DNA from 2 places in the Shewanella sp. 3_MG-2023 genome. Region 2 is predicted to be linked to the other one. Evidence: predicted binding sites of a transcription regulator. Region 2 holds the regulator's gene; the other holds the start of a gene.
What was found. Region 2 encodes MetJ, which represses methionine synthesis genes. Its sites were predicted from a motif close to TAGACGTCTAGACGTCTA; they were not measured.

Region 1 (11,995 bases), on a different contig from region 2:
GACTTACAAAAAAACACAAAAAGTGTGTGATATATTGAATTCTGTAAATAAAATACAGACATTTGACGCTTAAATTGCCATTTTTCGGCTTTTTTACTTGACGAAAATCGTTAATTTGGTAATTTTACTACCACATGATTTACGAAACAGATTTTATAATCACTTGAGGGATATGCAATGACTATCCGTGTAGCAATTAACGGCTATGGCCGTATCGGTAGAAATGTTTTACGTGCGCTTTATGAAAGCGAAAAGGATTACCCAATTGAAATCGTTGCACTCAACGATTTAGGTGATGCTTCAATTAATGCTCACCTTACCAAGTATGATTCAGTTCATGGTCGTTTTAATGCTAAAGTTGATCATGATGATGAAGCTATCTACGTTAATGGCGATAAAATCCTAACTTTCCAAGAACGTGACCCTTCTAAATTGCCTTGGGCAGAGTTGAATGTTGATGTTGTGTATGAATGTACTGGTATTTTCACTTCTAAAGAAGCGGTACAGCCACATTTAACAGCGGGCGCGAAGAAAGTTATTATTTCAGCACCAGGTAAAAATGTTGACGCTACAGTTGTTTATGGCGTAAACAATGACGTACTAACTGCTGACATGACTGTGATTTCAAATGCTTCATGTACAACCAACTGTTTAGCGCCTTTTGCGAAACCGTTGAATGACTCTGTTGGTATTGAATCAGGTTTAATGACTACTATTCATGCTTACACCAATGATCAACGCTTATCAGATGTTTACCACACTGATTTACGTCGTGCTCGTGCAGCAGCAATGTCTATGATCCCAACTCAAACTGGGGCAGCTGCTGCTGTAGGTTTAGTGGTTCCTGAGCTTCAAGGTAAGTTTGACGGTTTAGCTGTACGTGTACCGACAGTCAACGTATCTCTTGTAGATCTCACTTTCCAAGCGTCTCGTGACACCACAGTTGAAGAAATTAACCAGATAGTGGCAGATGCAGCAAAAACTTCACCATTGAATGAAGCGCTTGCTATTAATGTTGAACCTTTAGTCTCTATCGACTTCAACCATAATGCATTTTCTTCTAACTTTGACGCGACTCAAACACGTGTTAATGGTCGACTTGTCAAAGTAATGGCTTGGTATGATAACGAATGGGGTTTCAGTAACCGCATGTTAGATAATACTGTTGCATTAATGACAGCTAAATAATTCATAGCAGTCATTTGACTAATATGAAAAAGCCCTGCAATTGCAGGGCTTTTTATTGTCTGTCATTTAGCTTAGTAATACTAAGCTAAATCTTACAAACTTAATTAGGCGTTGCCTTTTACTTTCATATTAAGGGTTTGAGCAAAATTTAGCATTCTATTAAGTGGCACTAACGCATCATCACGTAAAGCGTCATCAACAAACACTTCATGGGTTGTTTTATCGACACTACTGAGCGATGCTTCAATCGCTTGAAGACCATTCATAGCCATCCAAGGACAATGGGCACAGCTTTTACAAGTGGCGCCATTACCGCCTGTTGGCGCTTCAATAAGTGTCTTACCCGGTGCAGCTTGTTGCATTTTATAAAAAATGCCGCGATCGGTTGCTACAATGAATTGCTGATTGTCCATAGTTTGTGCAGCTTTAATTAACTGACTAGTTGAACCTACAGCATCAGCTAACGCTACCACATTTGCTGGTGATTCTGGGTGAACTAGCACAGCAGCATCTGGATATTGTATTTTTAATTCACGTAAGGCTTTTGCTTTAAATTCGTCATGAACAATACAATCACCTTGCCACATCAGCATATCGGCGCCAGTTTCTTTAGCGATATAACTGCCTAAATGTCTATCTGGGCCCCAGATGATTTTCTTACCTTCACTATCTAAGTGTTCAACGATTTCAAGGGCGATACTTGATGTAACAACCCAATCTGCACGCGCTTTAACAGCGGCAGAGGTGTTAGCGTAGACCACAACGGTATGATCTGGATGAGCATCGCAAAATGCCGAAAATTGCTCAATAGGACAACCAATATCAAGTGAACAGGTGGCATCTAAAGTAGGCATTAGAATGGTTTTTTCAGGGCTAAGAATTTTAGCCGTTTCGCCCATAAATTTAACGCCAGCAACAATTAACGTTTTAGCAGGATGATCACGACCAAAGCGTGCCATTTCTAAAGAATCAGATACGCATCCACCTGTCTCTTCTGCTAAGGCTTGAATTTCAGGATCAGTATAGTAATGTGCAACAAGAACCGCATTTTGTTCTTTTAAAAGCTGTTTAATTTTTTGTTTATAATCAGCCTTTTCGGCTTCATTTAATACAGCGGGTTTTGCGGGAAAAGGATATTCGATTGAAGCGATATTCGGTGCCGAAGTGATCATTTTGATTCCGAGAAGTTACAACGTTTGAGTATTATACAAAATCGGCCCATAAAATTAAAGGACGCTTTCGCGTCCTTTCGTGTAACTGGGTAACCTATTTTTAAGGTGAAGGAATTAGCGCATGGCTAATAACATCTCTTGAGGTTGTTCCAGATAGAGCTTCCATAAATTACAAAAACGGGCAATGGTGCCACCATCAATTACGCGATGATCGCCAGACCAACTAACTTGCATTATTTTACGCGCTTCAACTTCACCGTTTTCATTAAAGCGCGGTAGAGTTTGCAGTTTACCTAACGCTACAATGGCTACTTCAGGTTTATTGATGATTGGCGTTGCCACTGTGCCACCGAGTGCACCAATATTAGAAATAGAAATCGTGCCACCTTTAAGATCTGCAGGTGAAACGCGGCCACTACGAGCAGCAGTGGTTAAACGAGTAATTTCAGCAGCAACTTCTAGAATAGATTTGTTTTGCACGTCTTTTACATTAGGTACTAACAAACCAACTTTTGAATCAACAGCCATACCTATGTTATGAGAAGCTTTATACGTCAGCTCAGTACACTCGGAATTGACCTGGCTATTCAGCACAGGGAATTCATTGATGGCTAACGACATTGCTTTCATGAAAAATGGCATCATTGTTAGCTTAACTTCATCAGTAGAGTAGCGTTGCTTCATTTCGGCGCGCAAGGCAACTAGATCTGTTAAGTCAAACTCTTCACAATAGGTAAAATGCGGAATGGTCGAAACAGACTCCACCATCATTTTCGCCATAACCGCTTTAACACCTTTGATAGGTTCGACTTTATCAGTAGCGCTTGACACGGTTGTCGCTGGCGTAACTGCTGGGGCTTGGTTATTGACCACAGGAGTAGAAACTGTCGTAGACTTAGGCGTCGCTGCAGTTAAGTGGCTTTCAATATCTTCTTTATAGACACGGCCACTTTTGCCTGATCCTTTCACATCAGCAATATTGATATCTAAGCTGCGGGCTAAACGTCGCACTGCAGGACTGGCTAATGCTTTGCCTTGTATAACAGGCTCAGGTGAAACATCTAAAGCCACTTGGGTTGCTGGAGCATCATCTACAAGGGTATTTGCTACTAAGGTAGATTCAACTTCGATGGCAAATAGAGGTTCATGTACTTTTGCAAGCTGGCCTTTTCGATAATGAAGTTTAACAATAGTGCCATTTTTTATTGCTGGAATTTGAACCAAAGCTTTGTCTGTCATCACATCAGCAATAGGTTGATCTTCAACCACGCTATCGCCTTCTTCGACTAACCACTCAACCAGTTCACACTCTACAATACCTTCACCAATATCTGGCAATAAAAACTCTTCAATCGCTTTACCTGTAACAGGGGCTTGTGGCGTATTTTGAATCGAGGCATTGCTAGGTGTATGGCTTGAATCATTTTTTACTTCCGCCGCTGTCGAAATGACAAAAGGTTCGGCAGCAGTTGCATCCATATCCACGGCATAAAGTGGTGCATGTACTTTAGCAATATCGCCTTTGGCATAATACAGCTTAGTAATTACGCCACCATGTGGTGCAGGAATTTGCACTAAAGCTTTATCGGTCATGACATCAGCGATGGGTTGATCTTCAACGACTAAGTCGCCTTCTTTAACCATCCAATCGACAAGCTCACATTCAACAACACCTTCACCAATATCCGGCAAAATAAAATCTTTAATCATATCTTGCTCCTAGAAATTAACTGATGCTTTAATGGCTTCGAATGATTTAAGCTCATCTGGCATGTATTCTTTTTCAAGAATAAGCGGGTATGGAGTATCTAAACCACATACTCGGCTAATGGGTGATTCAAGGCTTAAGAAACATTCCTGCTGAATTGTTGCTGCAATTTCACCAGCAAAGCCACCTGTTAACGGCGCTTCATGGTTTATTAATAACCGACCCGTTTTCTTAACTGAAGCAGCAACGGTTTCTATGTCCCAAGGTGCCAGAGTGCGCAAATCGATAATTTCAGATGAAATACCCTCTTTTTCAGCCATAAGCGCTGCTTTTTCAAGGATCTCCATTTGCGCGCCCCAACCTAGTAAAGTGATATCAGTTCCTGATTTAACCACTTCTGCTTTACCTAGCTCGATTTCATAATCGCCAGCGGGCACTTCGCCAACTGAAGCACGATAAAGACGCTTAGGCTCAAAGAAAATAATTGGATTAGGGTCACGTATAGAAGCAAGTAACAGCCCTTTTGCTTGCTCTGGGTTACGTGGAATGACAACTTTTAAACCAGGCGTTTGGGTAAAGTACGCTTCTGGAGATTGCGAGTGATAATGGCCGCCTGCAATACCGCCACCATAAGGGGTTCTAAAAGTCAGTCCGCCAACATCAAATTGATTACCACTGCGATATCTGAATTTTGCTGATTCATTAACGATTTGGTCAAATGCAGGGAAGATATAATCAGCGAATTGGATCTCTGCCACAGCAGTCATGCCATTTGAGGCTAAGCCATTAGCAAAGCCAGCAATACCCTGCTCGGTTAACGGTGTATTGAAACAACGATCACGGCCGAATTTTTCTTGTAGTCCAGATGTCGCTCGAAAAACACCACCAAAGTGTCCAACATCTTCACCAAATACCACCATTCTTTCATCCGCGGTCATCGCAATTGATAACGCATCATTAATGGCGTGTAACATGTTCATTTCAGCCACGATTAAATTCTCCCTGCACTTTTAGGATACGACTTAGGATATTTTTTAATATGTTGTTTTAAATCAGCTAATTGTTTCTCTAAAGCAGGTGTTGGTTTATCTAATACATCTGTGATTAACAAGTCGATATGCGGTAAAGCCACTTTTTCTGCCACTTTAACGGCATTAAGTACTTCTTCTCGGTATTGTTCATAAGCTGCAGCATCATCTTTTTCGTTTAACCAATCTTTATTGATCATCCAAAGTTTAAAGCGCTTAACAGGATCATGTTGCTCCCACTTAGCTTCTTCTTCTTTTGAACGATAACCCGATGGGTCATCTGAAGATGAATGTGCACCTAAACGGTACGTCATCGCTTCGATGAGTACTGGCGCATTATGTTCTAACGCATGAGCTCGAGCTTGTTGAGTTGCTGCGAGTACCGCAAGCATATCGTTACCATCAACACGAATAGTGTGCATACCATAACCAACACCACGACTGGCAATGCCATTACCTGCAAATTGCTCTTCAGTTGGCGTTGAAATCGCGTAACCATTGTTACGACAGAAAAAGATCGTTGGTGACTTTAAAACTGCAGCCATATTTAGGCCTGCGTGAAAGTCACCTTCTGATGCTGCACCTTCGCCAAAATAACAAATAGCAACGTTACGTTTGCCTTGTAATTTAAAAGCATGTGCAACACCGGTAGCTTGTGGTATTTGAGTCGCTAGTGGTGATGAAATTGTCTGGTAATTTAATTCTTTACTACCGTAATGAATTGGCATCTGTCTGCCTTTACCTAAATCTTTTTCATTACTGAACATTTGATTCATAAATTGTTCAGTGGTAAAACCACGATATCTAAGTGATGCATGCTCTCGGTATTGCGCCAATATGACATCACCGTCATCAAGTGCAGCAGTACTGCCAATGATAGAGGCTTCTTCGCCAGTACAAGTCATATAAAAACTAATACGACCTTGCCTTTGAGCACTTAACATACGTTCATCTAATACTCGGGTAAAAACACAAGTATCATGTATACGTTCAGCCAAGGCTTTATCAATAACGGGCATGACGGCATTTTCGTAAGTTGTGCCATCAGATTGTAGAATTTTTAAAATAGGAATGTGCAATGAAGCTTTGTCTAAGAAGCTGACACGATGCACTGTTTCATTAGTCAGTGTTGCGTTGCTCATATTGTGCTCTTGTTATTTGTAGCCTTAAAAATAAAGCGTAATTTATTATATGCGAACGAACATTACGTTAACGTAAACTTACTATCAACTAATGTTCATTCCACTTAGTGAATATCCTGTCATATATAATGTATATTTAGCTTTACAACTTATTGAATGTCTTCATTAGGTGCTGGCACTAAACATAATACTGTACGTTGGCCCACAGGTACATTTTCATTAGGAAAAACGATAGCTTCGTATGGATAAATGACCTTAATCTCAGTGTCACCTTCCGTTGCTAATACATGATTTTGCTTGAACCCAGAAAAATTTACCGTTGTCTTATCAAAGGTGAATTTGAAATCATCAAACTGCTTGTTAATGGAACGAGACACTTTATATAAGTGAAGTTTGTCTTTATCAAAAGGAGCTAGTTCAACTTGTTGTTGAGTTATCAACTGCAAAAGCATCTTTTTAGTATTGGCAAATTTTAACATATCATTCTCGCCAAAAGGCATCACTTTACCCAGTTCGACTGTAAATGCATCGGCTTTGAATTGTTCTGATGAATAATAGCTAAAAGTAGTGGTAGGTTCATGATGGAATAAAATGGTGTCAACATCACAACCCGCTAAAAACATAATTTGATCAGCACTAAAGCTACGTCCAGGCCTGTAAGGATAAATCGCAAATTTCTCATGTTTAGACGGCTTTATCGCGGTGTGTAAGTCGTAATGTATTCGTTGTGAGCTATTATTTTGAAGATAAAAATTAGCTACATATTCCTCTAATTTTTTTGTTCTAACTCTTTCTTTATTTGATAAACCTAAACCGGAAGAATGTGCCCCACTGAACAAACGATTCATATTCTCTTCTACAAAGCGTGTTTGGCTGAGTATGGAATCTGGATTGCCAATTATAAACAGGACTCTTTGTTTTGTAACGATTGTTTCTTTTAATAAATTATTTATGAGTTCGTTACAGATTTCAATAGGTGCTGTTTCGTTACCATGTATGGCACAAGATAAAACAATGTCTTTAGTCGACCCTTGAGCTGGATTAAAACAAATAATCCCGTTATCTAAAATCGTAACTGTTGTTTTATTTGACAATTCAAAGCGCTGTTCTGGCACCTTGTTATTAATGTTAGTTAACGTAAATGCTAAAAAATCTTTGTCATCCATTAATTGTTGAAACACGCTGACTCCTTGATGCGGCTTTAAATATTGAATGGTTTCAAACGGTAGTCGGATTCTATCACATTTAGGGGAAGCTAACGTTAAGTAACATTTAACAGAGTGTAAATCTTTGCTTGCATTATTTATTAGAATAAATATACTTTTAGCCATCTAGACTTCTTTACGGGTATCGTATGACTATAGCAACTTTTGGTGCAGGCTGTTTTTGGGGCGTTGAATATTTTTTTAAACAAATAAATGGTGTAGTTGCAGCACAATGCGGTTATATGGGGGGAAATGACAAATTTCAGACCTACGAGCAAGTGAAAGCGGGCGTAACGGGCCATGCAGAAGTGGTACAGGTTGAGTTTGACGAACATATCGTTAGCTATGAAGAGTTGTTGACCGTTTTTTGGCAAAACCACAATCCAACCACTCTAAATATGCAAGGTGGTGATATTGGCAGCCAATATCGAAGCACTATTTTTTTCCACAGCCAAGAACAAAAATTATTAGCAGAGCAATCTAAATTGTTGCTAATTCAAAGTGGTAAATGGGGATTACGACAAATTGTAACTGAAATTGTACCGGTTCAAACCTTTCATCCGGCGGAAGAATACCACCAAAACTATCTAGAAAAGAATGGCTTACCAAGTTGTCATATTAGTTATTAGCATGTAAAAGTCTAATGCGATAAGTCCTTGGTGTCTTTTGTGTACGGTATCGATTGCCTCAATCTATATCTTGGAGCAATCGCTACTTTACCCCACCCTGTAAATTCCCTACAATCCATGCAAATTGCTTAAAGCATGTAATGGAGAAATAAAAAAATGAGTCAAGCTCGTCATATTAACCTGTTAATTTTAGGTTCTGGCCCTGCTGGTTATACTGCTGCAGTTTACGCAGCACGTGCAAATTTGAAACCTGTCATGATCACTGGGATGCAACAAGGTGGTCAACTGACTACGACTACTGAAGTTGAAAACTGGCCAGGCGATGCTAATGGCTTAACCGGTCCAGCATTAATGGCAAGAATGCAAGAACATGCTGAAAAGTTTGATACTGAAATTATCTTTGATCATATTAATGAAGTTGATTTTAGCCAGCGCCCTTACCGATTAAAAGGAGACAATGGTGAGTTTACTTGTGACGCATTAATCATTGCAACTGGTGCATCTGCCAAATATTTAGGCCTTCCATCTGAAGAAGCATTTATGGGCCGTGGTGTATCAGCCTGTGCTACCTGTGATGGTTTCTTTTATCGTAACCAAAAAGTGGCTGTAGTTGGTGGTGGTAACACTGCTGTTGAAGAAGCGCTTTATTTAAGTAATATTGCTTCTGAGGTGCATTTAATCCACCGTCGTGATTCTTTCCGATCAGAAAAGATCCTGATCAACCGTCTGATGGATAAAGTTGCTAATGGCAATATCATCCTACACTTAGATCAAACTCTTGATGAAGTCGTCGGTGACAACATGGGTGTTACCGGTCTTAAAATGAAAAGCACTAAAGATGAGTCAATTTCAGATTTAGAGGTTGCTGGCGTTTTCATTGCGATTGGTCATAGCCCAAACACCGGTATTTTTGACGGTCAACTTGATATGAACTACGGTTACATTACCGTCAACAGTGGCCTTCAAGGTAACGCAACTCAGACAAGTGTTGAAGGCATTTATGCTTGTGGTGACGTAATGGATCAACATTATCGTCAAGCTATTACTTCAGCAGGATCAGGTTGTATGGCTGCGTTAGATGCCGAGCGTTACTTAGACGCACAAAAGTAGAATCGTCACTTTGTAATCTACTAGTTTACACATAGTGAGCTAGTAGCGACAAGCCATCCATTATTGTGATGGCTTTTTTATTGTTTGTATTTTATCGATGTGAATAACACAGGTGAAGGCTGTTGTTTATACAGTTGACCAGTTTTTGTTTAACACTATTACTGCACATTACTCATTTTTTTAATGGTTAACTTTCAAACTGTATATTACAACTTCAGTTTTGCCATTAACATCTGAATGAAACTGCTGACAGATAAATTCCATTCCTATTTTCTTCATAATTTTAATTGAACCTAAATTATCCTTATCCGCTATTGCTGTAAAACGTTCAATAATTGGTTGTTCCTCTACCAATAATTTAATCACTGCTTTGGCGCTTTCTGTCGCATAACCTTTCCCCCAAGCTGATTGTTTGAATCGCCAACCAATTTCAAGATTATTAAATTCAGGGGTCTCACTGAAAAAGCCCATGGGCCTAATCAATATCCAACCAACAAAGTTATCACGACGATCAACAGTATCTAGTTCTCGCTTTTCAAACACCTTCCAAAAGCCCCACCCTTTGGATGGCGTTAAGTAACTTGCCAAACGTGGTATAGAAATATGTTCTATATCAGATTTTGAGGTAGGTTTTCCGCCGTTTATATATTTCATCACATCGGGATTTTGGTCTAGAGCGTAAAGTAAATCGGCATCATCAAGCGTCATAATAGCAATTGATAATCTGTCTGTTGCTAACTGGGTTTTCATAACACCTACTTCCAATAAGTCAAACACAATGGCAAGATTCTAAATTTTAGATATAAAAAAAGGAACCCTAAGGTTCCTTTTTTAAAGAATAATAACTAATTACTTAGCTAAAGCTTCTTTTGCTTTTTCAACTAAAATTGTGAAAACAACTTTGTCGAATACAGCGATGTCAGCCAAAATTTTACGATCGATTTCGATCGAAGCTTTTTTAAGACCGTTAATGAAACGGCTATAAGAAAGACCATTTTGACGAGATGCCGCATTGATACGTGCAATCCAAAGTTGACGGAATTGACGTTTCTTTTGACGACGGTCACGGTAAGCATATTGACCAGCTTTAGTTACTGCTTGAACAGCAACACGGAAAGTACGAGAGCGAGCTCCGTAATAACCTTTGGCTAATTTAAGTACTTTCTTGTGACGAGCACGAGCGGTTACACCACGCTTAACTCTAGGCATTGTTCATATCTCCTTTAATTAAGCGTATGGTAGTTGACGTGCAATTGCTGGCACATCAGACTTAGCTACTAAACATTTAGCACGTAAGTGACGTTTACGCTTAGTGCTCTTCTTTGTCAAAATATGACGTAAGTGTGCCTGTTTGCGCTTGAAACCATTAGCGGTTTTTCTGAAGCGTTTTTGGACACCCTTATCTGTTTTCATTTTAGGCATTGCTAAAACTCCGCATTGGGACATTAATAAAACGTAAGGCGAGCAAAACCCTCAAAAAGGATTTTGCTACTTTTTAATTGGTTGCCCTACTATTTCTTTTTAGGTGCTAGGACCATAACTGCTTGTCGACCTTCCATTTTCGGGAAAGATTCAACAACAGCATATGTTTCCAAATCTGCTTTGATACGGTTCAAAAGATCCATACCTAAGCTTTGGTGTGCCATTTCGCGACCACGGAAACGCAGCGTAATTTTCGCTTTGTCCCCATCTTCTAGAAAACGAATCAGGTTGCGTAGTTTTACCTGATAGTCGTTTTCATCAGTGCCAGGACGGAATTTAATTTCCTTCAGCTGGACCTGTTTCTGCTTCTTCTTTTGTTCTTTTTGAGCTTTCGCTTTATCAAAAAGGAACTTACCGTAGTCCATAATGCGACAGACCGGAGGCTCAGCGTTAGGACTAATTTCAACCAGGTCTACACCTGCTTCATCAGCTAATTCTTGAGCCTGTGAAATACTTACGATTCCAACAGATTCGCCTTCGATATCCGATAGACGAACTTCTGGTACGCCAGTGATTTCTTCGTTAATACGATTAGGGGCTGGCTGTCGCCCTGCTGCTCTCTTGATCTTTATGACCTATTCCTCCAACAAAATTAGACTACGGCTCGAAATTTGTTTTTGTATCTTGGCAATAAAATCATTGATTTTAATCTTGCCTAAATCGATACCGTCACGTGTTCGTACCGCAACTTCCTTATTTTCTATCTCTTGATCACCAACGACCAATAAATAAGGTACACGCTTTAACGTATGTTCACGTATTTTAAAGCCTATTTTCTCATTCCTCAAGTCTTTAGATGCTCGAATGCCACTTTCTTTGAAAGTTTTAACAATTTCATCTACATAATCAGACTGTTTATCAGTAATGTTCATAACAATTACTTGCACTGGTGCAAGCCATGTCGGGAATTTACCTGCATACTCTTCAATTAGAATACCGAGGAAGCGCTCAAGTGAGCCTAAAATAGCTCTGTGAATCATAACCGGTGTTTGACGAGTGTTATCTTCAGCAACATAGGTAGCACCTAAACGTGAAGGTAACGCATAATCAAGTTGCACTGTACCACATTGCCACGCACGATCTAAGCAATCATGCAAAGTAAATTCGATTTTTGGGCCATAGAACGCACCTTCACCAGGTAAAATATCAAATTCGATATCATTAGCCTTAAGTGCTTTCTTTAATGCTTCTTCAGCACGATCCCACATATCGTCATCACCAATACGTTTTTCTGGACGAGTTGATAATTTAACGACGATATTTTCAAATCCAAACGTACCGTATGTGTCATACACCATTTGAATACATTCACTGACTTGTTCTTGAACTTG
Region 2 (11,995 bases):
TTAAGGTGGCGCTGTAATCTGAGCCATTGCGGCCAAGTAATAATGTATCCCCTTTACTGTTGGCGCAGATAAAGCCGGTGATCACTAAGCGTGTATTTGGATTAGCATCCAGCAGCTTTTGGACTTTTTCGCGGGACTCATCAAGACGAATATTCGGCACAGGCCCTTCATCAGCCACCAGCAGTGAGCAGGCATCAATATTCGCGGCAGCAACGCCAGACTCTCTTAATAAGGCTGCCATTAATCGTGCTGACCAACGCTCACCAAAGCTTAATACATGATTGAGCTGAAATTCATTGCGCTCTTCAAGGGACAATAAACTGACTAATTGCGATTTATCGGTTGATAGGCGCTCACGTAAATCGCGCGCTTGTTCGTTTGAGAGAAGTTGCTCAATCAGGTTTTGCTGATAGCTCACCAGTACTTGTAGCTCTTCTTGCCACAAGTCACCGTTTTCTCTTAAGGAGAGTAATTTATATAAAAAGTTAGTACTTTTACCCGCAGCTGAAACAACGACTAAATCATCACTGTTGCCATGAGTCAGTAAAATATGGGCAACGCGGCGATAGCAATCTGCATCAGCAAGACTTGAACCACCAAATTTATGTAAATGACTGCGGGCCATTTTTCACTCCTTAAACAACATATACCAGCCTGACTACATGAATATAGCCAAGGGAGATTAACTTAAAGCGCAGCGACAGCAGCTAAGCCTACTTCAATATCGGCAACCAAGTCTTCAGCATCTTCAATCCCGACAGATAGTCGCAGTAAAGTATCTTTAATGCCAGCTTCATACCGTGCTGCAGGCGCCATTGCTCTATGGGTCATGGTTGCAGGTACGGCAACTAAGCTTTCCACTCCGCCTAAGCTTTCAGCAACACTGAAAATAGACAGTGCATTTAAAAAGGCGACCACTTCTGCTTCACCACCTTTAAGTTCGAAACTTAACATAGCGCCGAAGCCTTGTTGTTGCTTAGCTGCAATATCGTGACCTGGGTGGTCTTTTAAGCCTGGATAATACACTTTTTCGACAAGATTGCTGGCCTGAAGTACGTCAATAACTTGCTCAGCATTTTTTTGATGCTCGCGAATACGTACAGCTAAAGTACGAATGCCACGTAAGGTTAGGTAACTATCAAAAGCCGAGCCTGTTAGCCCTAAGGTGTTTGACCACCAGTGTAGTAACTCACCCAGTTCAGGGTCTTTTGCCACCACAGCGCCACCTACAACGTCACTATGACCATTGATATATTTGGTGGTGGAATGCATGACGATATCAGCGCCTAGCTCTAATGGCTGTTGCAAAATTGGCGATAAAAAGGTGTTATCAACCACAACTAAGGCATCGACTTTATGGCTTTGCTCAGCAATAGCTTTGATATCAACAACACGTAATAATGGGTTTGACGGCGTTTCTAACCACACCATTTTAGGTTTCTGAGCAATCGCATCACTGAGTGCTTGCTCATCTGTTTGATCAATCACCAGTAATTTAAATTGGCCTTTGTTGGCAAGATTTGTGAACAAACGGTAACTACCGCCATAACAATCGTGAGGCACAATCAGTAAATCATCGGGGCCTAATAAACTAGTGACCAAGGTAATCGCAGCCATACCGGTACAAGTAACCACCCCAGTAGCGCCATGTTCAAGTTTGGCAATGGCTTCACCTAACACGCAGCGCGTCGGGTTTCCTGAACGACTATAATCAAACTCTCTAGGGTTTTTATGGCCATCAAAAGAATAGTTTGTTGATAGATAAATCGGCGGGACTACAGCGCCGTATTGGGTATCTGACTCGATACCTTGGCGTACTGCTAGCGTAGCTGCGCGATGTTTGCTCATTGTAAACTCCTAAAGAATACACACTAAAGAGATGTCTAGATGGCTAAATGTACCTAAGCTAAGTCACATCGTCAATACAAATCAGCCGTTTAGACGTCTAAACATAAAGAAATCTATTTCCATTCGTTATAGAATAACCGCAATAATTTGACTGTTATTATTTAGCGGTTAAAATCTGCCACGAATCTATCGTATAAAGGTGAGTTAATGACTGAATGGAATGGCGACTATATCAGCCCATATGCCGAACATGGCAAAAAAAATGAACAAGTTAAAAAAATCACGGTATCCATACCTTTAAAAGTTTTAAAAGTATTGACTGATGAACGTACCCGCCGCCAGGTTAATAACTTACGTCATGCAACCAATAGTGAACTACTGTGTGAAGCATTTTTGCATGCCTACACTGGACAACCACTGCCAAATGACGGTGACTTATCAAAAGAAGGGCCTGATAGCATCCCATCTGAAGCAAAAGCTTTGATGGATGCCATGGGAATTGAGTGGGAAGATCTTGATTAAGTCAAGCTAGCGACTAGCGCTGAAGTACTTGCGCTAAAGCATAAGCCTGCTCAATTAATCAAACACTGCTCGTCATTTAACGCATCGAGCTCTCAAGCTGAGAGTGAGTTGCAGTATTGCGCCTAAAGAGTCGACAATGGAATTTATCGATCCGCAGACCTTGATGCTTGCATCGGTTATCATTTTTCTAGGCGCATTAACCCAAGGCCTTATCGGTTTTGGGCTTGCGGTTGTTGCCAGTCCACTTCTCTATATCATCGACCCACAATTAGTCCCAGCCCCTGTGATTATGATGGGTTTTTCCATCGCCTTATTGACCTTATTGCGTGAACGTACTCAACTGGAGTTTAATGGGCTGCAATATGCGCTGCTGGGGCGAATACCTGGTGGCTTTATGGGCGCAGGTTTATTACTGTTTGCCCCCCAAGCAGTACTGGGGTTAGCCATTGCCTTTATTGTCGGCGCAGCGGTGTTGCTGAGTATTTTTAAGATCACAGCGCCAGTAAATCGGCTTTCGCTATTTATTGCAGGTGTCTTGTCGGGGGTATTTGGAAATATTGCCGCCATTGGTGGGCCACCATTAGCGATTTTATTAGCCGGTAAAGATGCGCCGCAGTTTAGAGCCGCGCTATCGATCTTTTTTGTTTTCAGCTCAATGATCGCACTGATTATTTTAATGCTTGCAGGCTTAGTGGAAGAAAAGCATCTGTGGTTGTCATTGATGCTATTGCCATCTGTCATACTCGGAAATATTGCCGCAGGAAAGCTAACCAATAAGGTTGATAAAAATAAGACTCGCATCGCCACTATGGTGTTATGTAGCTTAAGTGCATTATTGCTAACCCTTAAGTCGTTAATTGAATTATCAGCAGGCTAGTCGATCATCTTTTTGTGGCAGATATAAATGCAACAATGATGACAGCTAAAAATGATAACGCTTAAAAGTGATAAGAAGTTTGCAGCACAGCGCCAATGGCATCATCACCATAGCTGCCGCTCATATCCAGCTTAAAGGCTTGGCCGATGGCAAAGCCGGTGCCGAAAGAGTAAATATCTACGCTATTATCTTTTAAGTCATGGCGGTAGCCCATGCGTAAAAACAGCCAGTCAGTGGCTTTAACTTCACCGCCCACTCGCCAATACTGCACCGCATCAAACTCGCTAAAACGGCTTTGCTCCACCAGATCAATATCCGTGGTTAAGGTGACTCTGGACCAATCATAAGCAGCTCCCACTGTGACTAACGGCTCAATTTGGTATTCAAATGTCCGTCCTTGAGCTTCAACTGTGGTTATTTTTTTACTGAATAAATTACGAGCAGACAGCCCTAAGGTTAAGCTTTCTGTTGGCTCAATAGCCACCCCAAGATCAAGGTTAAATAAGCTGTCATCATTTCGATATTTATCATCATCAAAATCATCGACATCAAAGTTATTGGCACTGGCACTGTAATGATAGGTATCAATGCGTTGAAACTTAGGTGAAATCCCAACTTTTACAGGCATGTTAACTATAGATAGTGGAAAGCTTAACGCCACCCCAAAATCTGTGACTCCGGCGGCTAATACAATGCCTTGAGAGTCTAAGTCAGTGAGATCTGCAGGAGGGTTGGCGGGATCGAGATTAGTCAGCATATCAATATCACCTTGAGCAATATCAGCAACGCCCATAGCGTCAAGGTGACTTTTGGAAAATAGCGCCATTGGCACGGTTTGAGTTGGCATTACTAATGCTGCGCCAATTGCGGCTGATACCGAGGCGTTAGTGCCGCTGAGGGCATTTAAATTAATAACTAAATCATCACGAAAACCAGCAATATCATCAGTATCATTGCCGTTTATGGCCGTTTCTAAGTCATCAAAACTGTCTTGTAGTGAGTCAAACTTATCAAGCATATTGTCGCTATCATCCACTTCAGCAGCCACAACCGGTAACAGTAAGGAGAACTCATTGGTTTTTGGGGCGTAAATAGCCAGTAAAGCGGGATTAATAAAACTTGCGCCGATACGGCTTGATGAGGCTACACCTGTACCGCCCATGCTATCACTGCGAGCTTCAAAATAAAGCTGGCTAGCTTGCGAACTTATCGCAAACAGCAGTAAAAACAATAGTAGCGCTATTGATCTCATTATTCACCATTTTCATTTTTAATTATCTAATAAAGATAGTCGAAAAAATTAAAAATAGGCTTCAATCCCGTTAGACTTTTACGGCATAGATGAATTTAATCAGCCGTTTTTTAAATGTTATTTTATGAATCAGGTAGATAGCGCTTAAAATTTTCCATGGTGAATTGAATAAATTTTTTCAGCCTTTCTGGTTGGAATTTATCTTTATGGTAAAGCATATAAAAAGGCGTGTCGGGAATATGCCAATCATTAAACACATTCACTAATTGACCCGCTGCAATTTCATTAGCGCAATATAAATAAGGTAATCGCACAATGCCATTTCCTGCTAAGGCGCTGGCTTTCATAGCGCGGCCATTTTTACACTTAAAACCGCCCTTAATGGCAACGTCTACAGCTTGAGCATCTTGCCTATGCCCAAAGCGCCAATGGCTGATCGAGCCAGTAATACACAGGTGATTATTAAGCTCGCTTGGATGCTGCGGTTGACCATATTTCGCTAAGTATTCAGGGGCGACTAAAGTGCGGTTTTCGATATCCATCAGCTTTCTGGCCACCAAGCTTGAATCTGCCAGTTCGCCCATGCGAAATACAATATCAAAATGGCCCTCGATTAAATCAACCCGCTGGCTACTAAAATCAAGATCGATGGTAATTTCAGGATACTGTTTAATAAAATCATTCACCAAGGCCACTAAAATATCTTCACCAATCACCCCGCCAACGCAATTAATGTGAATATTGCCCTGTAATGTTTCAGCGCTGTCTAATGTCATTGCCACCACCTGATCGATTTGCGCTAACGCTTGCTGGCATTGCAACAGCAATTGCTGACCTTGCTCTGTCAGTCTTTGGGTTCTGGTGGTTCTAATAATTAGGCTAACACCAAGAAATTTTTCTAAACTTAATAATTGCTTTGATAAATGCGAACGTGAGCAGCCTAAGACCTGTGCAGCTTGAGTAAAGTTACCTTGCTCAGCAATCACCACAAAGGCTCTGATATCAATCAAATTTATGTCTAAGTTCATAATAATGTCTATTTTAGTTTGTGGTCATCAACAAGTTATTAGGAGCCACAGGTAAACAATGATGTTCTTTGTGGATTATATATCAACAATGAGCCATTACCTATAATGGACACAACTTAACGAACGAGGTAAAAATCATGAAATCACTTGTTGTCATTACTGGCGCATCATCAGGTATTGGCGCCGCTATGGCGAATGCATTTAGCGCTAAAGGTCACCCACTACTTTTACTTGCTCGTCGCGTTGAACCAATGCAAGCACTTAACCTGCCCAACAGCTTATCTGTTAGCGTTGATGTTACTGATGCTGCAGCGATGAAAACAGCGATTGCGACTGCTGAAGCAAAGTTTGGCCCTGTTGGCTGTTTAGTCAATAACGCTGGCGTAATGCTACTTGGTCAAGCAGATGTACAAGATCCTGCCCAGTGGAGCCAAATGCTCAACATCAATGTGATGGGCGTGCTTAATGGTATTCACGCTGTGCTTGCTGATATGAAAGCCCGTAAAACAGGCACTATTATCAACGTAAGCTCTATAGCGGGTCGTAAAACATTCCCTAACCATGCAGCATATTGTGCCAGTAAGTTTGCTGTGCATGCGCTAACTGAAAATATCCGCGAAGAAGTGGCGATGGATGATGTGCGAATGGTGACTATCGCTCCAGGCGCTGTTGAAACAGCGCTGCTTAGCCACACAACCGATGAAGATATTAAAGCCGGCTACCAAGAATGGAAAGAGTTCATGGGCGGCGTTATCGAGCCTACAGCAGTTGCTGATGCGGCATTATTTGCCTTTGAAATGCCGCAAAATGTTTGTGTACGAGAAATTGTCTTAGCGCCAACTCGCCAACAACCTTAAGAATATATCAAGTCTAGATAGGTCTACATTTCAGCTAAAAACCATGAGTTATTACTCATGGTTTTTTATTATCTTTGCATTAATTTTAATAAGCGGCCTCCCTTTACATACTCCACGCGTACCTCATGCAAACTCATTCTCTTATCCCTCGTAATAATGCCGCCATTTCGAGCAAACTCGCTGCATCTGATTAAAAATCAGTTTAACCCCAAGATGTTATATTGATTGCTTAATATTTAAACTAAGTTAGATTAAGGTAAGGAAAATTGACTAAAACAAGCTACGCTTAAATCATTGGTTTATTGATTGCTTAGTCGTTACGCATTGCGATAAAAAGGACATTTTTTGTATGCAGGAAAACTTCAGTTTATTTTCCAGGAATAAAGCCTTTCCCGAGCTATTATTGTCATCGACATTTATCAATTTATTGTCGCTTGCGCTGCCATTCACCATGCTACAAATCTACGATCGTATTCTGCCAAATCAAGGTTATGGTACTGCCACTATTCTTGTTTCTGGTGTGGCGATTGCGATTTTACTGGAATTATTACTCAGATATGGCCGCAGTTGGCTACTTGCAGCATCAGCAGCCAATTTTGAATTAGAAACCACAACCAAGGTGGTTAACAAGCTCATGCAAGCGGACTATCACCATGTTGAATCCATGGGAACAGGTAAAGTTACTAATGGTTTAGCCAGTATTGCGAGTATGCGAGAGCTCTATTCAGGGCAAGCAATTGTGGCACTCATGGATTTTCCATTTGTGCTCATTTTTCTTGCATTGGTTGCCTATATTGGTGGCCCGCTGGTATTCATTCCGATAGTCGTCTGGGTACTTGTTGGCGCTCTGGTTTATGTCATTGGCAAAAAACTCGCCATAGCCACTGAGGATCTCGCTCTTTCAGATGCTGAACGAACCCGAATGTTGATACTGGTGTTATCAGGGCTAACCACAGCCAAGGCCCTATCTTTAGAAGACCGATTAGCCAGTATTTATAATAAAATAAACCACCAGCGACTAGCACAACAGCAACAAGTCGATTGGTTATCAGCTAAGTTACAAGAAGTCATCCAAGCAGCATCGCAAGGAACAACCCTAATATTAGTGATGCTAGGTTGTTTAGAAGTCCTTAACGGTTCGCTTACAACGGGTGGACTGGCTGCATGTTCAATATTAGCGGGTCGCGCCATCGCACCATTAAGTGCAATTATTAGCCTTCGTTCTCGACTTGTGAGTGCCAAAACGGCGATGTCACACGTAGATGATTTGACCGCCATTCCAGCCGAAGCGTTTAGTGCTGAAAAAATCTATCAACAAAAAATCCCTAACGGCCCTATTAGGTTTCAAAAAGTCGATAGCAGTAATTTAGGCACTGTCATTCAACAGTTGAATTTAGAGATCCTCCCTAAAACCTTAGTTACCCTGCAATCAAATCCCCTGAGTCATGCTAGCCACTTACTCAGTATCATTGCTGGATTTCAAAAGATAAGTACAGGTGAAGTCGCCATTGATGGGGTTTTACTTCATGCACACGATAGTAAAGAGTTTCGACAGTCCGTTAACTATGTTGCCCCTTGGCCAACCTTATTTGCAGGTAGTTTACTTGAGAATATGACCATGTTCAGAGCAGAGTATGAACCACAAGCAATGGCAATTGCTGACAGTTTAGGCTTAACGGCTAAAATTGCCGAATTGCCCAATGGTTATCAAACTTCAGTCGGTGAAAATGACAACCAAATGCTAAATAAAGGGGCAATTAAACTCATTGCAATAGTCAGAGCGATAGTCCAAAAACCGTCAATATTGCTGCTGGATGAGCCGATGATTTCACTTGATGCGGATGCCCAAAATAAATTACTCAACTTATTAGCCCAACTGAAACAACAAATGACCATTGTGGCAGCATCCCATTACTCTGAACTCGGTAAAATTAGTGATGAAGTTGTCACAATTGAGGGGCATGCTCAGCCTAAAGAAACTAATAAATCACCGCACCTGGATAATAGTGATTCACAGGAGGTGATCCTATGAAGACTTTAGAACTAAAGCCATTACTGGTGGAGCTGTTCCAACAATTAGGTCTTTACACTCAAGCCAGTAACGTTGCCAGTGACACTGAAAACGATCTCAATACTCTGGCGGTGTCTCGGTTATTAAAAAAGCATCAAATTGGTTTCTCTGTTATTAAACCGTCAGATAATACGCTGCATTTAACCATCTACCCTTTCTTGGTTGTCCCAGCGAAAGACAATGCCTTTATAGCAAGAAGACAGGGACATCAATTCGAAAAACTAGTAAATAATCATTGGCAAGCGGTCGATATGACTCAGCTAACTGATGATGCCTACCTATTTGTTATTGATGCCTTACCTCGTAGTAAAAAGAGTGTTCAAGCATTCGCCGCTCACATGAGTAAGAGAACTAAATGGTATCGTCCCGTTTTCTGGCTGAGTTTACTGTCCAGTGTTACAGGGTTAGCAGTACCTCTGTTTACCATGGCAGTATATGACCGAGTCATTGGTGGTCAAACACCCTCCATACTCCCCAGCATAGCCTTAGGTGGAGCGCTTGCTGTTGGCGTATTAGTATCAACCCGCTTAGCGCGGGCGCAAATTCTTGCCACCACCAGTAATCGATTTGCTAGAGACCTTTCCCAGATAACCTTTTATCGACTATTACACATGCCGTTAATGGTACTGTCACGCGTCGGCATTTCAAATCATATCGCTAGAATGCGTAATGCAGAAAAAGTCAGAATGCTCTTATCTGGCCCTGGAGGCGGCGGCTTAGTCGACCTGCCCTTCACTATTATTGCGCTGCTGGCGATTATGTTTTTAAGTGGATGGTTAGTGTTAGTGCCGATTGGCATGTTGATCTTGTATTACTTGGTGATGAAAGTTGTCAGCCGCTATGTTCAAGCTGCTTCACCCACCATTAGTGGCGAGTATCAAAATGCCTTAAGTGAGCTGGCTAAAAACCTATTACAACTCAAGGCGGCTGGCGATACCGAAGGCTGGCAAACAAAATTTATTCGTCAATGCCGTGAAAACAGTCGTCAGAATTTTCTTTATGCTAAACGAAATGGCCTAAATGCAGCCATTGCTCATTCACTGAGTTTATTCACCGCACTCATCACAGTGTTTACGGGAATATTTTTAGTACTAAACCAAACGATTTCCCCCGGTGCATTAATTGCCTGTGTGATGATGATTTGGCGGATTACAGGCCCTGCACAACTGGCATTTTCATCTCAACAAAAATTCACCATGATGGATGTTGCCGTAAAACAGTTTGATCGGTTCATGCAGGCAACAACGGAACAATCAGAATTACGCTTAGACACCCCTGATAATACTCAAGCACCAGCAATTTCATTTCAGCATTTAACCCTGAGATATAAAGCTGAAGGTGAGCCGGCACTATCAGGTGTGAATGTAGACATAGAACCCGGTGAATTAGTTGCCGTTATAGGGCCCAATGCCTGTGGTAAATCAACCTTGCTACTGAGCGCCTTAGGCGTGTTGGAAGCACAAGCTGGATTTGTCACCGTGAATGGGAAAAATTTAAAACAATATGACACTGAAATATTTAGGCATTGGGTGGCTTATAGCCCATCACAACCTGATATTTTCCCAGGGACTTTAGCTGAAAATATTCGGATAGCGAAACCAGATGCTACCGATGATGAAATTAAAACCGCAATAATTGCCGCTGGTGGGGCCAGCTTTTTTAATAGCATCAATAATGACTTATCGGTTGATTTACTCGGTGAGAATAACGCCATGCTTTCCGCTATCGAAGGGAGTTACATCAACCTTGCCCGCGCACTGATAAAACAATCGCCATTGTTATTGCTTGATGAACCATTACCTCATCGAAATCCAGAATCAAAACAGCAGTTGATAAAGACCTTATTAAACTTAAAAGGACAATCAACCGTAATGTTTACTAGCCACGATCAAGATTTAATTAAACACGCTGACAAGGTCATTATTCTTGATAAAGGCGCTGTAGTTTATGCGGGTCCAATTCCAGACCAAGCACCTCAAACGCCAGATGCCACTAACACCGTTATGCAGGAGTCTCCAACCAATGGATAATCGTCAACTAGCTAATCGAGTCTGGCCAGAACATGAATTTGCAGAAGCAATTGAAGCCCCAGCTGAGCGTAAATTAATTCGAAATATCATCTTATTGATCACCGGCTCAATTTTAATCATGTTGGTTTGGTCTGTTTTTACCAGCGTAGAAGAAATTTCAAAATCCAAAGGACAAGTGGTGCCGTTAGGCCATAGGCAGGTTATACAAAGCCGTGCTGGTGGCACTATTGCTTCTGTCGTAGTCGAAGAAGGTGACGTTGTTAAACAAGGTGATATTTTGGCAAGCTTTGTCTCAATAGACAGCTTGTCAGCTGAGGAAGAACTATCCAGTAAACGTGCTAACTTAATGATGCGAATTGAACGTTACGAAGCCTTCATTGATGCTCGCGATGCCAATTTTGATGAGTTCGCCTATGAGTACCCGCAACTGGTTAAGCTGCATCAGTCTTCGCTTAATCGCATGATCGATGAACGAGTGGCAATTGAGCAGCTATCAGAATCTGAAATAGCCAAATCTCAAGCGGAATTGGATGGTTTGAAAACTGAAATACCTCCCCTTAGCGATCAAATCCAAACCGCAGAACAAACGTTAAAAATGATGTTGTCAGTAACAGAAGAGCAAGCCGTTTCAAAGTTACGCATTTTAGAATCACAGCAACAGCTTGATTCTTACATGCGAGAGCTAAAGGCGATGGAAAGCAAACAACAAGTTCTCACCAAGAACCTGCTAAATCTGCAGCAACAACTCAAACAAAGACAGGCTTCATTATTAAAAGAAGTCGGTGAAAAACGTACTGACACCCAAGCTGAATTATTAGGTGTCACAGCAAGGCTTAAATCATCCAGCTCACTGGTATCTCAAAACACCGTAACCGCGCCTGTTGACGGCATCATTCAATCAATCCCAACATCTTCAACTGGCAGCGTCATTCAACCAGGTGGGACTGTGGCTGTAATTGTTCCCATGACCAAAACGGGTTTGATGGAAATTAAGCTGTCACCAAGAGATATCGGCTTTGTCCATGTTGGTCAATCAGCAAGAATCAAAATCGATGCGTTTGATTACAGCCGTTATGGCGCGTTAGATGGAATCGTAAAACGTATTTCACCAAGCACAGATAAAGATGAAAAAGGCGGCGTATTTTATAAAGTGCAGCTTGCCATTGATAAGCCCTACTTTTTGGATAATCCCGATAGTTTTGCATTAATTCCTGGAATGACTGGCGAAGCAGATATTGTGACAGGTGAAAAAAGTGTCTTCCAGTACTTATGGAAACCAGTGTTCACCAACATTAACGAAGCATTTGGCGAAAGATAAATGGTAGGAGCATCCCATGAGCACGGATAATAAAGATAATAAAAATAAGCCAAATGAAAAAAATAAACTCAAAAAGGATCTGCCCGAAAATAAAATCCAGCAAGCAATAAAGAAAATTGATAATGATGCTAAAAAGTTGCGGGCAAAAGAATCTCGAGATACGGGGAACATAACACCAAATAGACAAAATGA

Region 1: the regulator MetJ is predicted to act here: its motif matches at 7,563-7,580, upstream of msrA (peptide-methionine (S)-S-oxide reductase MsrA).

Annotation. Positions count from the first base shown of each region.
Region 1 covers NZ_JAUOSH010000023.1:3,180-15,174, forward strand. Annotated here, with positions in the region: gene gap (type I glyceraldehyde-3-phosphate dehydrogenase) at 178-1,188, shown strand; gene nadA (quinolinate synthase NadA) at 1,293-2,360, opposite strand; gene Q4591_RS13595 (dihydrolipoyllysine-residue acetyltransferase) at 2,475-4,070, opposite strand; gene Q4591_RS13600 (alpha-ketoacid dehydrogenase subunit beta) at 4,080-5,057, opposite strand; gene Q4591_RS13605 (thiamine pyrophosphate-dependent dehydrogenase E1 component subunit alpha) at 5,060-6,238, opposite strand; gene astE (succinylglutamate desuccinylase) at 6,388-7,419, opposite strand; gene msrA (peptide-methionine (S)-S-oxide reductase MsrA) at 7,593-8,072, shown strand; gene trxB (thioredoxin-disulfide reductase) at 8,229-9,182, shown strand; gene Q4591_RS13625 (GNAT family N-acetyltransferase) at 9,363-9,932, opposite strand; gene rplT (50S ribosomal protein L20) at 10,032-10,391, opposite strand; gene rpmI (50S ribosomal protein L35) at 10,410-10,604, opposite strand; gene infC (translation initiation factor IF-3) at 10,694-11,236, opposite strand; gene thrS (threonine--tRNA ligase) at 11,240-11,995, opposite strand, start outside.
Region 2 covers NZ_JAUOSH010000005.1:170,981-182,975, forward strand. Annotated here, with positions in the region: gene Q4591_RS04680 (bifunctional aspartate kinase/homoserine dehydrogenase II) at 1-625, opposite strand, end outside; gene metB (cystathionine gamma-synthase) at 688-1,848, opposite strand; gene metJ (met regulon transcriptional regulator MetJ) at 2,056-2,370, shown strand; gene Q4591_RS04695 (sulfite exporter TauE/SafE family protein) at 2,507-3,247, shown strand; gene Q4591_RS04700 (conjugal transfer protein TraF) at 3,309-4,499, opposite strand; gene Q4591_RS04705 (LysR family transcriptional regulator) at 4,622-5,527, opposite strand; gene Q4591_RS04710 (SDR family oxidoreductase) at 5,665-6,384, shown strand; gene Q4591_RS04715 (ABC transporter transmembrane domain-containing protein) at 6,734-8,416, shown strand; gene Q4591_RS04720 (peptidase domain-containing ABC transporter) at 8,413-10,485, shown strand; gene Q4591_RS04725 (HlyD family type I secretion periplasmic adaptor subunit) at 10,478-11,803, shown strand; partial or broken gene Q4591_RS04730 (hypothetical protein) at 11,820-11,995, shown strand, end outside.